Regions from separate parts of the Gottfriedia sp. S16(2024) genome, predicted to be linked through region 1. Evidence: a T-box and tRNA genes for the amino acid it is inferred to sense, from the RefSeq annotation. Region 1 holds a T-box; the other holds one or more tRNA genes.
The links. A T-box is a leader RNA that pairs with one kind of tRNA and senses whether it is charged. The one in region 1 lies ahead of pheS (phenylalanine--tRNA ligase subunit alpha), so its partner is inferred to be a tRNA-Phe.

Region 1 (8,729 bases):
TCTGAAAACAGCTGATTCAATTAAAACGTCTACAGTTTCAACATCAACTTCAGTACTTTGACCACCCATTACACCTGCAACTGCAACTGCTTCTTTTTCTGTTGCGATTACTAAATTATGTGGCTGTAATGTGCGCTCTTCACCATCAAGCGTAATGATTTTTTCGTTTTCTTTCGCAAGACGAACGATAATTTGATTACTATTTAATTTATTAAAATCAAACGCGTGTAATGGTTGACCATACTCAATTAAAATATAGTTCGTAATATCAACCACATTATTAATCGGACGAATACCAGCACTCATTAAACGAGCTTGCATCCATAATGGAGAAGGACCAATTTTTACGCCTTTAACTAATTTAGCACTATAATATGGTGCATCTTCTTTTGATTCAATTGAAACTGAAACATAATCAGCAGTTATAGCTGATTGAGCGCTAATCGCTGGAAGTTTCACGTCACGATCTAAAATCGCAGCTACCTCATAAGCAACACCAATCATATTTAAGCAATCAGCACGGTTTGGTGTTAAGCCAAGTTCTAATACCGCATCATCACGATATAGTACATCTAATGCATCTGCTCCTACTTCTGCATCACTTGGTAAAACAAAAATTCCATTTGAGAATTCTTTTGCAACGACTTTGCCTTCAATTCCTAATTCTTGCAGAGAGCAAATCATTCCTTCAGAAACTTCACCACGTAATTTTGCTTTTTTAATTTTAAAATTCCCCGGTAAAACAGCGCCTACCTTTGCCACGATCACTTTTTGACCTTTAGCAACATTTGGTGCGCCACAAATAATTTGTACTGGTTGTTCTTCTCCAACATCAACAGTACATTTTGATAATTTATCTGCCTCTGGATGTTGTTCACGTTCCATTACATAACCAACTACAACATTTTTAATTCCTTCTGAAAGATGATTAACACCTTCAACTTCAATACCTGCTTTTGTTATTAATTTTGCAAGCTCGTCTGGTGTAACACCACTTAAATCAACGTATTCTTGTAACCATTTTGTTGATACAAACATGTTTTGTCCCCTCCTACCTTACATTTGTTGGAATTGCTTTAAGAATCTTATATCGTTCGTATAGAAATGACGAATATCATCAATACCATATTTTAATAATGCAATACGTTCTGGACCCATACCGAAAGCAAATCCTTGAACTTCTTTTGGATTATATCCAGCCATCTCAAGTACGTTAGGATGCACCATTCCTGCACCTAAAATTTCAATCCATCCAGTGTGCTTACACATGTTACAGCCTTTTCCTCCACATTTCATACAAGAAATATCCATTTCTACTGAAGGCTCAGTGAATGGGAAGAAGCTTGGGCGTAATCGAATTTCACGATCTTCACCAAACATTTTTTTTGCAAAAAGTTGTAAAGTACCTTTTAAATCACTCATTGAAATGTTTTCACCAATTACAAGACCTTCGATTTGCATGAATTGATGAGAATGTGTAGCATCATCATCGTCACGGCGATAAACTTTACCTGGACAAATTATTTTAATTGGTCCTTTTTCCGCGTTTGCTTCCATTGTTCTAGCTTGAACAGGTGAAGTATGAGTTCTCATTAATGTTTCTTCAGAAATATAGAATGAATCCTGCATATCACGAGCTGGATGACCTTTTGGTAAATTTAAGGCTTCGAAATTATAATAGTCCTTTTCTACTTCTGGACCTTCTGCGATTTCATATCCCATTCCAATAAATAAATCTTCAATTTCTTGAATAACCGCTCTTAATGGATGAGCTCCACCTGCATGAACTGGTCTTCCTGGAAGTGTTACGTCAATTGATTCACTTTCTAATTTCTCATTAATTGCATTTTGTTCTAATACAACTTGCTTTGCTTCAAGTTTTTCTTGGATTGCCGCACGTACTTCATTAGCAACTGCTCCCATTTTTGGGCGCTCTTCAGGAGATAAATCCTTCATTGCTTTCATTGCTTCAGTAATCGGACCTTTTTTCCCTAGATAGGCAATTCTTATTTCATTTAATGCTTTTAAATCTTTTGCTTCTTCTATTTGCTTAATCGCTTCTGCTTGTAAAGAAACTAAACGCTCTTGCATGAATAATCCTCCTATTCAAATTCATAAATTTAAACATAAAAAAACCTCGCTCCCAAAAAAGGGACGAGGATTGATCGCGGTACCACCCTAATTAACAGTTATTATTTACAAAAAACTAACTGCTCACTTCATTCATATAACGATCTACTTAGATAGACCGAGTCGCCTTTACATTTAAAAATGGTCCCGGCGCTAGCTCAAGAGGTGAATTCAATTTGGTCTACTATAAAAGTGCTTACAGTCTACGGCACCTTTTCCCTAAAATAGAGATTCAAATTTACTACTCTCTGTCAAAGCTTTTTATGTATTAAATTTTTCTTAATTAATTATATTGATTTTTTTCAATTAATGCAACTGCTCAACATAATTATTTACTAAATCATTTGAATCATTTTTACTGACTTAAAAAGCTCAAATGGCTTCTAACATTTTCTATTTCTCACAGACTATACATTAGAATCCCTGCTGCAATACCAACGTTTAATGATTCGGCTTTACCATAAATCGGTATATATAGATTTTCATCAGTTAATGAAAGTAATGTTGAATTCACACCTTTGCCTTCATTTCCTACAATAATGGCAAAACGATTTGTAACGTTTACTTCATTAAATGGTTTTGCATTTTGAAGAGATGTTCCGTAAACAGTTATTCCTTTATCTTTTAAATTAGAAATTGCGTCAACTAAATCACCACGTAATATTGGTAAATGGAATAATGAACCTTGAGTGGATCGAATTGTTTTAGCATTATATAGATCGCTTGTACCTGAGCCTAAAATAACCCCATCAAAACCAGCAGCATCCGCAGTACGAATCATTGTTCCAACATTCCCAGGATCTTGAACTTCATCAATTAATAATAATTTTGACACTTTCTCAAAATCAATTCTTACAAAAGAAAATTCAATAATTGCAAAAATTCCTTGAGATGTTTCTGTTTCGCTTAATTCTTTGCTAACCTCTTTAGATATATACATTATATCAAATGACCCAGTTGAAAAATTAGAAGGTAAGTCAATATCTTCACTAATTAATAAATGAAGAATCGGTGCATCATGCTTAATTGCCTCCTCCACTAAATGAAAACCTTCTACGATAAATTGTTTAGCTTTATCTCTTCCTTTTTTTGTATGTAGTTTTTTCCAAGCCTTTACAGAATTATTTTGTATGGAATCAATTTGTTTCATAAGTTTCCTTTACCTTTCATCGTATATCATATCGTTTATCATACATAAAATCGTTTCTGTTTACAAATACTACATTAAGCTTAACATGAAAGGAGAAATCCAAATGAATTTTAATATTCGCGGAGCAGTTCTTCACAATATTTCAGGTAATAAAAGTGATCAATTAGAAGCAACAATTGTAGATGCTATTCAAAGTGGCGAGGAAAAAGTATTACCAGGTTTAGGTGTACTTCTCGAAGTTTTTTGGAGTCACGCTACTGAAGATCAAAAGCATGAACTACTCTCAGTATTAGAAAATGGAGTAAGTCAGTAATCTAATCTGTTCAAAACATAAAAAAGGACTAACTTAAGTTATTAACTTTTCGTTAGTCCTTTTATTTTGACTATTTCGTTTTACCTTTTAAATCATCGATCGAATTAATCTTCATATATTTTGGTACGACTAAGCCTAATTTTGTCCCTTTTAAATTCGGTCCAAGATCAACCAATTGTTTTTTGTACTCATTCATGTAATCTTTATGAGTTGTCGGAAGCCAAGCTGCGACCATTGCATCTGCACTTCCATCTGAGATACCAGCAAACATTGGTCCTGCCTCAACTTGTTTTAATGTAACGTCATAGCCTTGATTTTCAAGTACTTTTCCAATCACATTTGTACTGGCTACTTCAGATTCCCATGAAACATAAACGAGACTAATTTTTTCACCATTTCCTTTTGAAGCATCTTTCGTCCAATTATTTACTTGATCTTGATGCTTTTTGATCCATTTCGCCGCTGCATTCTCAGGTTTCGCACCTTCTTGAATATCACTCATAACTTCTTCCATATCAGAAGGTTTCCATGAAAAGTTATCTAAAATCTTATATGCACCTGGCATGTCTTCTTTTAATCCTTTTCTAACTACTGTATGAATTTCTTCATCCTTACCAAATGACCCTTTTGGATCTTCTAAATACTTTAATTTATATTTTGAAAACATCCAGTGAGGCGTCCATGCTGTAACGATTATAGGTTCTTTATTTTCATACGCTTTTTTCAATTCAGCAGTCATCGCTGCAGAAGAGCCTTCTTTTAATGTCCAATCCTTTAAACCATAATCCTTCATCGCTTTTTCAGTTGCTTTCATTAACCCAGCTCCTGGATCAATTCCGGTAATCTCAAAATTAACCTCGGCACCTATTTTATTTGAAGATTTTTTTTGATCTTTACCACCTGAAGCGGCAACTGTAATGGCGGAAATACAAAAGATTAATGCAATTAACCCATAAACATATTTTTTCGCAATTTTTTTCCCATAAGCAGGTTGACGAAGATTTTGAGAAATTCGGTCAAGAATAATTGCAACAATAACAATTGATATTCCTGCCTCGAACCCTTCACCTACTTTAATCTGTGTTACTGCACGATAAACCTCGGCACCTAATCCTGGAGCACCTACTAGTGATGAAATAACTACCATCGATAATGCAAGCATAATACTTTGATTAATACCCGCTAAAATCGTAGGTGCTGCTAAAGGTAACTGCACTTTAAAGAGTCTTTGCCACGTTGTTGATCCAAAAGCATTTGATGCCTCTATTAAATCATTTGGAACCTCACGTATACCTAAATTCGTTAAGCGTATTGTAGGTGGGATTGCAAATATGACTGAAGCTAAAATACCAGGAACTACCCCAATTCCAAAAAAGAGAATGGCTGGAATTAAATAGACAAATGCTGGCATTGTTTGCATAAAGTCGAGTATTGGAGTAAGAACTTGTTTCACTCGATCGTTTTGCGACGTCCAAATCCCTAAAGGAATTCCAATTACAACAGTAATAACGATCGCTGATAAAATCAATGCTAACGAATCAACTGTAGCATCCCAAAGTCCAAGATTATCTATTAATAACAATCCGAGTAATGTAAACAGACCAACTGTCCACCTACTTGTATAAAAAGCCAGTAATGAAATTATTAATATTAGAATAATGGATGGGCCAAGTCCTAAAACCTTAACAAGGCCATTTAAAAGGGTTTCTGTGATGTTGGTTATTACGTTAAATAGAGGATGAAAAATTTTAATAATCACTTCGACAATTTTATCAATCCATTCAGCTAACGGAATTTTTGGAATACCCATATATTAACCTCCTTTTATATTCAAATCGTCTGTTTTACCTGCTAAAGCACCGATAACAGCTCCACGTATAATAACGCCTTTTAATCGATTATTTTCATCTACTACAGCTAATGGAAGAGCAGAAGTTGCCAGTGCCCCGATTACATCCGTTAATAATGTATCTTCATTAACAGACACAATGTCCTTTTGCATAACTTCCTCTACCGATTTATTTTTAATAAGAGCATTTGAAGCGTCATCAGCATTAATGGCTCCAAGTAGCTTTTGTCTACGATCGACAACAAAAATACTTGAATAACCTTGATCTCTCATTATTTGTAAAGCTACACGCGGTCCACGGTCAGGCGTAATTCTTTCAGCACGCTTCTGCACATGAGCCGCCGTTAATACTTTTGAAAGGTCTACATCTTCTACAAATCGTTCAACATATTCATTGGCTGGATTTACCATGATCTCTTCAGGAGAACCAATCTGCATTATGTTACCATCTTTCATAAGAGCAATTCTGTCTCCAATACGCAAAGCCTCATCGAGGTCATGCGTAATAAAGATAATCGTCTTTTTCATCGTCTCTTGCAGTTCTAATAATTCGTCCTGCATATCTTTACGAATTAATGGATCGAGCGCGCTAAATGCTTCATCCATTAATAAAATATCCGTGTCACTTGTTAGTGCCCTTGCAAGCCCAACACGTTGTTGCATACCACCACTTAATTGTGATGGGAATTGATGCTCATATCCTTTTAAGCCAACTATTTCTAATGACTTCAGAGCTTTTTCTGTTCTTTCTTCCTGTGAAATATTTTGTATTTCCAAACCATATTCAGTATTTTCAAGAATTGTCTTGTGTGGGAACAAAGCAAAATTTTGGAAAACCATACTGATTTTTTTACGACGGACATCTCTTAACTGCTGAGGATTCATTTTTACGATGTCTTCATCGTCGATCAAGATTTGTCCGATTGTTGGTTCAATTAACCGATTGAGCATTCTAATCAAGGTTGATTTACCACTACCTGACAGTCCCATCACAACAAAAATCTCACCTGGAAATATTTCAAAGCTTGCATTATTCACTCCAATTGTTGAATTTGTTTGCTCTAAAATTTGCTTCTTTGAGTAGCCTTTTTCTAGTAACTTTATGGCGTTCTTTGGAGATTTACCGAAAACCTTTGTTACGTTTTTCACTTTAACTTTTGCTTTCATTAACTCACCTCAAAACTTTCTATTTATTTTACTTTTCCATATTTTTAAATAAGGATTCTCCCTAGATATAAAAAAATCAGCCAAGTACTATAAAAGTCTTGGCTCCTTATTAAACTCCATTTACAAAATAGGAGTCTATCTGTTATTTATTTGCTTTAAAAATTCTCTAAAAATCCATTTTTTTAATTCTATTTCCGAGTATCCTTATTGAAAAGCATGCATTTATGATAACAATAAGATATGACAAAACTATTTCAAACTAGTTATAGGAAGAATACAATTTGTTTCAGTTCGATAACGCTAAATACGCAAAAAGTGGAAAAATCTGGTTGGGGTGGTAGGTAGATAAAGCAAAAAAACCTTAATAAATAAGGGTTTTTTCGGAGATATGAATATTACTTACTCAAGTGAAATTCATGAGGATGTAATAAAGCAAGATTGTGAAATTTAGTTACTCTTATGAGTTTTATGAGGTACTATAACTGCAAAATTTTGTATTTTAGTTCCTCTTAAGGGCTTCTTGAGGTACTATAACGGCCATATCTTGCTATTTAGTTACTCATAGGGGCTTCATGACGTACTATAACCATAATTTCTTGGTTTTTAGTTACTCATAAGGGGTTACCTAAAAATGCAAGATGTAGGCAATTCAATTTAAATCTACAAAAAAATCCCTCAATAAATGAGGGATTTTTTTTTCTTAGTTATATGTTAAACGCTCTACTGTTTCGCGATCTAATCGTTTGATTACTTCTACGAGTAATTTAACTGTATTTTCATAGTCATCACGATGAAGGATACCAGAATGTGAATGAATATATCTCGTTGGAATTGTGACTGCTAATGCTGGAACACCTTTCATCGTAATATGCATTGAACCAGCGTCAGTTCCTCCGCCAGGCATTGATTCATATTGATATGGAATACCAATTTCATCTGCTACACTTACTACAAATTCACGTAAATCTTTATGAGATACCATTGATGCATCATATAAAACGATTTGAGGGCCTTTGCCTAATTTGCCTTGTGCTTCTCTTTCAGATACACCTGGCATGTCACCTGCAACACCGACATCTAATGCAAAACCGATATCTGGTTCAATTTTATATGTAGATGTTTTCGCACCACGAAGTCCTACTTCTTCTTGTACTGTTCCAACTCCAAATACAATATTTGGATGTGCTTGACCTTGTAATTGTTCTAAAACGTCAATTGCAATAGCACAACCGATACGATTATCCCATGCTTTTGCTAATAATAGTTTTTCGTTTTTCATCGTCTGGAATTCAAAATATGGAACAACTTGGTCTCCAGGACGAACACCATATTCTAATGCCTCTTCTTTACTTGAAGCACCGATATCAATAAACATATCCTTAATGTCTACTACTTTTCTTCTTGCTTCAGCACTCATAATATGAGGTGGCTTCGAACCAATAATACCTGTAATATTACCTTCTTTTGTTGAAATGGTAACACGCTGAGCAAGCATTACTTGCGACCACCAGCCACCAATTGTTTGAAAACGTAAAAATCCTTTGTCATCGATTTGTGTAACCATAAATCCAACTTCATCAAGATGTCCAGCAACTTCAATTCTTGGACCATTTGGGTCACCGGTTTTAACTGCTATTAAGCTTCCTAAATTATCAGTTACAACCTCATCAGCAAGTGGTGTAATATATTTTCTCATTACTTCACGTGGTTCATGTTCAAATCCTGCTACGCCGTTTGCATCCGTTAGTTCTTTTAACATTTGTAACTTTGCATCTAAAGTAGACAAACTCATCCATCCTTTTTTTTATGATTATGTACATTTAACATTATACAATTTGGGATTCTTTTTGACAAAATTTTTAGATATTTCTTCAACCCTCCTATTAAAACATATAAATTTAATATTAATTTTCTCCAAATTATTTGTGGGGTATAATAATGAAGCTTACAAATTACTACTAGATTTTTAAATTAACCATTTGGAGATTAATATGATAACAACTTCCGCTTTATATAAAGAAGCATTTTCATTTATATCACAATGCTATAAGGAACTCGATAAATCCGATCAAATAGAAAAACGATTAAAAAATATCGAAGCCGAGATTCGAGATACTGGA
Region 2 (8,729 bases), 1.1 Mb from region 1:
TGTAAGTTAGATTTTATTTGGCTTAGGGGTTGAACATATGCAAGATTTTCATAAGAAACAAATGTTTCTTATACCCGTCTATCTTTTAACTGCTCTTTCAGTGTTTTTGATCGGAACTGTGGTCTATATTCAACCTAAAATAGGGATAATATTTATCGTTATCTTTTTATGCGTTATATTTCTAGTTGTAAAGTTAGAAATTAAGTATCGCTACGTTTTAGATATGTATATAGAATCAATTATGTCGAGAGTGAAAAATTTAAGTAATGAAGCAATTACAGAAATGCCAATTGGAGTATTACTTTATGATAGAGAGTACCATATTGAATGGGGCAATCAATATATTTTAAATATTTTAGATGATCGTTCATTAATAGGTAAACACATATATGATCTATCTGAAGGATTAATGGCTTTAATTTCGAAAAAAGAGAAAAAAGAAGATGTATTGAATATAAGTAAAAGAACATATCGCGTAGTTATTAAAAGGGAAGAGCGATACATTTATTTATTTGATGTGACAGAACAGGCACAATTAGAGAAGTTATACGAAGATCAAAGAACAGTAATCGGAATTATTTTATTAGATAATTACGATGAAATGACACAGGGATTAGATGATCAGGAGCGTTCTAGTGTAAATGGTGCAGTAACTACTATGTTAAATAGTTGGGCTAATAGCCATGGTATTTTCTTGAAACGTGTTTCATCTGATCGATATAGTGTAGTTTTAAATGAAGGAATTCTGGCGGCATTAGAAAATAATAAGTTTTCTATATTAGACCAAGTAAGAGAAGAAACTACAAAACGTAATTTACCCCTTACTCTAAGCGTTGGCGTCGGGGTAGGTAGTTTAAATTTAACCGAACTTGGTCAACTAGCGCAATCTGGCTTAGATTTAGCATTAGGGCGCGGGGGAGATCAAGTAACTGTTAAAAACATTAACGGTAAAGTAAAGTTTTTTGGTGGAAAAACAAACCCTGTAGAAAAGAGAACGAGGGTTAGAGCGAGGGTAATCTCGCATGCATTAAGAGATTTAATGAAGAGTAGCACCAATGTTATGATAATGGGTCATAAGTTACCTGACATGGATGCTCTTGGTTCAGCAGTTGGAATCTTAAAAATGGTTATGCATAATGAAGTGGATGGTTATGTTGTTATTGATAAAGATGAAGTAGATAAAAGTGTTAATCGTTTGATGAGGGAAATGTCTAAAAATGAACAATTTATGTCTTGTTTTATTTCACCTGAAAAAGCAAAAGAACTTATTTCTGAAGATACATTAATAATCGTAGTAGATACCCATAGACCAACAATGGTTGAAGAAGAATCACTTTTAGATGAGACAGATAAAATTGTTGTGATAGACCATCATCGAAGAGGAGAGGACTTCATTAAGGATGCAATTCTCGTTTATATGGAGCCGTACGCTTCCTCTACAGCAGAATTAGTAACAGAGTTATTGGAGTACCAACCTAAGAAAATAAAATTAAGCATGCTTGAGGCAACAGCCTTACTTGCAGGAATTATTGTTGATACAAAGAGTTTTACTTTCCGAACAGGGGCACGAACTTTTGATGCAGCATCATACTTGCGTTCGAATGGCGCTGATACGATCCTCGTTCAAAATTTACTAAAACAAGATATGAATGAATATATTCGCAAAGCAGAATTAATAGAGGAAGCCTATATGTATAAAGAGGGCTTTGCGATTAGCTTTGGAAAAGATAATATAAGCTATGATCAAGTTTTAATTGCAAAGGCCGCAGATACGTTATTAACGATGACAGATGTTATTGCATCTTTTGTCATTGCGAAAAGGTCAGACAATGTTGTTAGCATTAGCAGCCGTTCATTAGGGAATATAAATGTTCAATTAATAATGGAAGAGCTTGGTGGTGGCGGTCACTTAACAAATGCTGCTGCACAAGTTGAATCTTCTTCAATTAGAGAAGTTGAACAACACTTATTGAGAATAATCGATGAATATATTGAAGGGAGAACAAACAAATGAAAGTAATTTTCTTAAAAGATGTAAAAGGAAAAGGTAAAAAGGGAGAAACTAAAAATATCGCAGATGGCTATGCAAGTTTCCTAATCAAAAATGGAGATGCTATTGAAGCTACAGCAGGTAATATGAAAACTCTTGAAGCGAAAAAAAATAAAGAATTAAAAGATGCACAAATTGAATTAGAAAATTGTAAAAAGCTAAAAGAAACAATTGAAGCTCTAACAGTAGAACTAAAAGCTAAATCGGGTGAAGGTGGTCGTCTTTTCGGATCAATCACTAGCAAACAAATTGCCGATGAGCTTCAAAAAGTACATGGTATTAAACTAGATAAGCGTAAATTCGAAATGAATGATGCGATTAGAGGTCTAGGTGTAACAAATATTAAAGTAAAATTGCATCCTGAAGTTAGTGCAACTTTAAAAGTACACGTTAAGGAACAATAAGAAAAACAAGCATCTGGAGGACTAGAAATGAGTGATTTGCTAAATGATCGTACTCCACCACAGAATATAGAAGCTGAACAGGCTGTATTAGGAGCCATACTGTTAGATTCAGAGGCGCTAATATCAACTTCAGAACGGCTTTTACCAGATGACTTTTATCGAGCTGCCCATCAAAAAATATTTGAAGCAATGCTTAAGATTGCTTCAAGGAATGAGCCTTTAGATGTTATCACACTAACTTCTGAACTAGCTAATCAAGGAGTATTAGAAGAAGTTGGAGGAGTGTCATACTTAAATGATTTGCTGGCTTCAGTACCAACGGCATCTAACGTTGAATACTATGCGAAGAGCGTTGAAGAAAAATCTACTTTAAGAAGATTAATAAGAACCGCTACAAATATTGTAACGGAAAGCTATGCACCAGATACTCCAGTGGATGTTGTACTAAACGAGGCTGAAAAAAGTATCTTAAAAGTAGCTCAGCGCACAAACGTTTCTGGTTTTCAAAGTATTAAAGATGTAGTATTTACTACATTTAGTAAAATTGAGACTTTATTTAATCAACGTGGCGAAATCACAGGTGTACCAACAGGATTTACTGATTTAGATCGTATGACAGCGGGATTTCAGCCCAATGATTTAATTATAGTAGCTGCCCGTCCTTCAGTAGGTAAAACAGCTTTTGCGTTGAATATCGCACAAAACGTAGCGACTAAGACAGATGAAAACGTAGCAATTTTCAGTCTCGAGATGGGATCAGATCAGCTTGTTATGCGTATGCTTTGTGCAGAAGGGAATATTAACGCACAGGCACTACGTACAGGTAATCTTGAACAAGAGGATTGGAATAAGCTTACGATGGCTGCTAGTAGCTTAGCTGGTACAGGTATATATATCGATGATACACCTGGTATTAGAGTAAATGACATACGTGCTAAGTGTAGAAGACTGAAACAAGAGCATGGCTTAGGAATGATCTTAATTGATTACTTGCAGCTTATTCAAGGTAACGGCAAAAGTGGAGAGAATCGTCAACAAGAAGTATCGGAAATTTCACGTTCTCTTAAAGGACTAGCGAGGGAATTAAAAGTACCTCTAATAGCCTTATCTCAGCTATCACGTAGCGTAGAGTCAAGACAAGATAAACGTCCAATGATGTCTGATATTCGTGAATCAGGAAGTATTGAGCAAGATGCGGATATCGTTGCGTTCTTATATCGAGACGATTACTACGATAAAGAATCAGAGAATAAAAATATTATTGAAATCATTATTGCTAAACAAAGGAATGGTCCAGTAGGTACTGTTTCATTAGCATTCGTAAAAGAATATAACAAGTTCGTAAACTTAGAACGAAGGTTTGATGAGCAAGCGCCAGGGGCCTAATATCATCTAAAAAATAATCACATAGTGAATCTATGTGATTATTTTTTTTTGTTAGGGCAAACTATTTTTATCAAATTCTTTAGTTTGTATTTACGAACAAATAAAACTTAGAACAGAATTATTCAAAGAGATTTATTGACAAATTCCGTAAGTTTGATATACTAGTTTTGGTTTTAGTTCGGAAATAGCGTATTTTAATCGGAGGTGCAGTACATTGTCATCAGTAGTAGTAGTTGGTTCTCAATGGGGAGACGAAGGAAAAGGAAAAATTACCGACTTTTTATCACAACAGGCAGAAGTAGTTGCTAGATATCAAGGTGGTAACAATGCAGGTCATACAATCGTATTTAATGGTGAAAAGTACAAACTTCATTTAATTCCATCAGGTATTTTCTTCTCAGATAAAATTTGTGTTGTTGGAAATGGTATGGTTGTAGATCCTAAAGCTTTAGTTCAAGAGCTAGCATACTTACATGATAAAGGTGTTTCAACTGACAACTTACGTATTAGTAACCGTGCTCATGTTATCTTACCTTATCATTTAAAACAAGATGAGTTAGAAGAAGAGCGTAAAGGTGATAATAAGATTGGTACTACTAAAAAAGGTATTGGACCAGCTTATATGGATAAAGCTGCACGTGTGGGGATCCGTATGGCAGACCTTTTAGATAAAGAAGAGTTTTACGAAAAATTAAAACGTAATCTTGAAGAGAAAAATAATTTATTTGAAAAAATGTATGATTCAAATTCATTAAATATTGATGACATTTTTGAAGAATATTATGAGTTCGGACAACAAATTAAAAAATATGTGTGTGATACTTCTGTTGTATTAAATGATGCAATTGATGGTGGAAAGCGCGTATTATTTGAAGGCGCACAAGGTGTAATGTTAGATATCGACCAAGGTACATACCCATTCGTTACTTCTTCTAACCCAGTTGCAGGTGGAGTAACAATTGGATCTGGAGTTGGTCCAACAAAAATTAATCACGTTGTTGGTGTATGTAAAGCTTACACTACTCGTGTTGGTGAAGGTGCATTCCCAACTGAGCTTTTCGACGAAATTGGAAATACAATTCGTGAAGTAGGTCGTGAGTACGGTACAACTACTGGAAGACCAAGACGTGTTGGTTGGTTTGATAGTGTAGTAGTTCGCCACGCTCGTCGCGTTAGCGGTATTACTGATTTATCACTTAACTCAATTGACGTATTAACAGGACTAGAGACTGTTAAAATTTGCGTTGCTTATAAATTCCGTGGAGAAACAATTACTGAGTTCCCTGCTAGCTTAAAACAACTTGCAGAATGTGAGCCAGTTTATGAAGAACTTCCAGGTTGGACAGAAGATATTACAGGAGTAAAAACGCTTAATGAACTACCAGTTAATGCAAGACACTATGTAGAACGTGTGTCTCAATTAGTAGGTATTCCATTATCTGTATTCTCAGTAGGTCCAGACCGTAACCAAACAAATATCGTACGTAACGTTTACGGAGCTTAATATAATAAAAAGCCCTTAAATAAAAACTTAGGGGCTTTTATTATTTTTTTAAAAAAACTATTGCAAACTTATTAGAAAGTATGATAAGATAAGTCTTGTCGTCATAACTAGTACATAGTTTATGAAGTTAATCATTTTATGAGCCATTAGCTCAGTAGGTAGAGCATCTGACTTTTAATCAGAGGGTCGAAGGTTCGAATCCTTCATGGCTCATCTTTTCTTAAATTAATGTGGCCCGTTGGTCAAGCGGTTAAGACACCGCCCTTTCACGGCGGTAACACGGGTTCGAGTCCCGTACGGGTCATCCTTTTTTAAAAAACTTATCTTGGTCCCGTGGTGTAGCGGTTAACATGCCTGCCTGTCACGCAGGAGATCGCCGGTTCGATCCCGGTCGGGACCGCCATATAATGGCTCGGTAGCTCAGTCGGTAGAGCAGAGGACTGAAAATCCTCGTGTCGGCGGTTCGATTCCGTCCCGAGCCATCATAAAAACTACTGTATATACAGTAGTTTTTTATTTTATATCAACCTTATAGAAAATAGATTCTAGTTTGAATAAAACAGTTCGATTTTACAAAAAAACCTACTTAATTTAAAATAGAAGTAAGTGGAGTAGACCTCTAGCAACAAGCTAGAGGTTTTTTTCAAAAATCTAGTGTTTATAGATAAAAAGAATAACACGTATGATCGTAGTCGTATTATATTTAGAGAGATAGTCCACAAAACGAAATTGCTATGAAAAGTTTATTTGTTGCCTAATTTAATGTTAAATTGCAAAAGATATGTATAGAATTGATGGCAGCGAAAACTGACTAGAAAAGGAGTGCGGGGAATGAATAAAAAAATATTAATAGTCGATGATGAAAAACCAATTGCTGATATATTGAAGTTTAATTTAGAAAAAGAAGGTTTTGAAATTGTTTGCGCGTATGATGGAGAGGAAGCATTACAAAAAGTAGACGAGTTTCTTCCTGATTTAGTTTTATTAGATATTATGTTGCCAATTAGAGATGGCTTAGAAGTTTGTAGAGAAATTAGAAAGAATCATGAAATGCCAATCATTATGATTACAGCAAAAGATTCTGAATTAGATAAAGTACTAGGTTTAGAAATGGGAGCAGATGACTACGTAACAAAACCATTTAGTACACGTGAGTTGCTTGCTAGAGTAAAAGCAAATTTACGTAGACATCAAACTGGAGCTACATCTGAAAAAGAGGAGTCAGTTGAAGTTATTATTGGTTCGCTTGTTATCAATCCAAACGCTTATATCGTAACAAAACGTGGCGAGAAGATCGAATTAACTCACCGCGAGTTTGAATTACTATATTATTTAGCGAAGCATATCGGACAGGTTATGACGAGAGAACATTTACTTCAAACTGTTTGGGGCTATGATTATTTTGGAGATGTACGAACTGTTGATGTAACAATTCGAAGACTTCGTGAAAAAATTGAGGACAATCCAAGTTATCCACTTTTCATTGTAACAAGAAGAGGAGTAGGATATTACCTGCGTGATCCGGAGCAAGATTAATGGCAGCTTACAATAAAGTTGGTTTATTTAAATCAATTGTATTTAAATTTGTACTTGTTTATATTTTACTCATATTGGTAGCTATGCAAATTATTAGCGTTTATTTTTCGAGAGAACTTGAAAAGCAACTTGTAAATAGTTTTACAGTTGCGATAAACGAACGGGCTAAGCTACTGGCTTATAATATAAAAATCGAGTATGAAAAAAAGAAAACTCTGGACGATCCAGAGGTGAAAGCTAATATTCAAAAAATAGTTTCTGACTTTGGAAAGAATATTGGGATATCAGATGTAAGAGTTATTAACCAAAATAGTGAAGTCATTGCTACTTCGGATTCTAGTAATCGGTCTATTGTTGGAAAAAGGACAACTGATATTTTAGTTAAAAGAGCACTTTTAGTAGGTACTAGAACTGAAAAAGTGTTAATTGATCCTAAAAACGGTCATCGAATGAAAACGATTGTTACCCCAGTGATGGAAGGTGACGAAATTGTTTCAGCGATTTACACGAGTGCTTCAATGGAAAGTACTTATGAAAGAATGGAATTAATTAACCGTATTTTTTCAACGGGTACACTTATAGCAGTCGCGATTACATCCATTTTAGGGATATTATTGGCTAAAGCAATTACGAAGCCAATCTCAGAAATAAGAAGACAGGCCCAAGAAATGGCGAAAGGAAATTTCTCTCGCAAATTAAAGGCCTATAGTGAAGATGAGATTGGTGAATTAACGATATCATTTAATAATCTATCACGTAACTTACAGCAAGCTAGAGCTTCAACAGATGGAGAAAGAAGAAAGCTTCAATCAGTACTAGAGCATATGTCAGATGGCGTTATTGCAACTGACCGTAGAGGGAAAATTATTCTCTTAAATGATCCAGCTGAAACGATGCTAAATGTTTCACGTGAAACAGTATTAAATAAATCTATTTTAGAGGTATTGGGAATCGAAAAGATTAATACTCTAGATGATTTATACGATGAGCCAGATTCAATTATGTTAGATTATAGCGATAATAAGAGACCAATGATTCTACGAGCTAGCTTTTCAACTATACAAAAAGAGTCAGGTAAAGTTAATGGTCTAATCGCTGTAATTTATGATGTAACTGAACAGGAAAAGATCGAGCAAGAACGTAGAGATTTTGTTTCCAATGTGTCACATGAATTAAGAACACCGTTAACAACGATGAGAAGCTATTTGGAAGCATTGTCAGATGGAGCTTGGGAGAATAAAGAAATCGCACCTAAGTTCTTACAAGTAACTCAAGATGAAACAGAACGAATGATAAGGCTAGTAAATGACTTATTACAATTATCTAAGTTAGATAGTACTGAATATCGTTTAATGAAAGATTGGGTTAACTTTACAGAATTGTTTAATCGTATAATTGATCGACACGAAATGAGTAAGTCTCAAGAAGTTTCGTTCAAACGTGAATTTATAAGTAAGACAAGATTTGTATTTATAGATGAAGATAAAATTACACAAGTGTTAGATAATATTATTTCAAATGCATTAAAGTATTCACCAGAGGGTGGGACTGTAACTTATCGTATTAAAGAATCTAGAGATCAAATATTAGTTAGTATTACTGATGAAGGTATGGGAATTCCAAAAGAAAATCTATCAAAGATATTTGATCGTTTCTATCGAGTAGATAAAGCTAGATCAAGACAAGTTGGAGGAACTGGCCTAGGGCTTGCTTTGGCAAAAGAAATGATTTACGCGCACGATGGTCATATATGGGCTAAAAGTGAAGAAGGAAAGGGTACAACAGTCTATTTCACACTTCCAGTGGCTGATGACCAAGAGGATGAGTGGGAATGAGAAGAGAACATATA

Region 2: it has a tRNA-Phe gene. The T-box ahead of pheS (phenylalanine--tRNA ligase subunit alpha) is inferred to sense a tRNA for this amino acid. The anticodon was not compared.

The regions. Positions count from the first base shown of each region.
Region 1 covers NZ_JBFLUO010000001.1:158,749-167,477, forward strand. The annotation lists gene pheT (phenylalanine--tRNA ligase subunit beta) at 1-1,038, opposite strand, end outside; gene pheS (phenylalanine--tRNA ligase subunit alpha) at 1,057-2,091, opposite strand; T-box leader at 2,148-2,394, opposite strand; gene AB1282_RS00940 (TrmH family RNA methyltransferase) at 2,531-3,280, opposite strand; gene sspI (small acid-soluble spore protein SspI) at 3,384-3,593, shown strand; gene AB1282_RS00950 (glycine betaine ABC transporter substrate-binding protein) at 3,664-5,403, opposite strand; gene proV (glycine betaine/L-proline ABC transporter ATP-binding protein ProV) at 5,407-6,609, opposite strand; gene AB1282_RS00960 (M42 family metallopeptidase) at 7,310-8,395, opposite strand; gene AB1282_RS00965 (nitric oxide synthase oxygenase) at 8,601-8,729, shown strand, end outside.
Region 2 covers NZ_JBFLUO010000001.1:1,264,155-1,272,883, forward strand. The annotation lists gene AB1282_RS06055 (DHH family phosphoesterase) at 38-2,014, shown strand; gene rplI (50S ribosomal protein L9) at 2,011-2,454, shown strand; gene dnaB (replicative DNA helicase) at 2,482-3,840, shown strand; gene AB1282_RS06070 (adenylosuccinate synthase) at 4,055-5,344, shown strand; tRNA gene AB1282_RS06075 (tRNA-Lys) at 5,485-5,557, shown strand; tRNA gene AB1282_RS06080 (tRNA-Glu) at 5,577-5,648, shown strand; tRNA gene AB1282_RS06085 (tRNA-Asp) at 5,672-5,747, shown strand; tRNA gene AB1282_RS06090 (tRNA-Phe) at 5,754-5,826, shown strand; gene yycF (response regulator YycF) at 6,176-6,880, shown strand; gene walK (cell wall metabolism sensor histidine kinase WalK) at 6,880-8,715, shown strand; gene AB1282_RS06105 (YycH family regulatory protein) at 8,712-8,729, shown strand, end outside.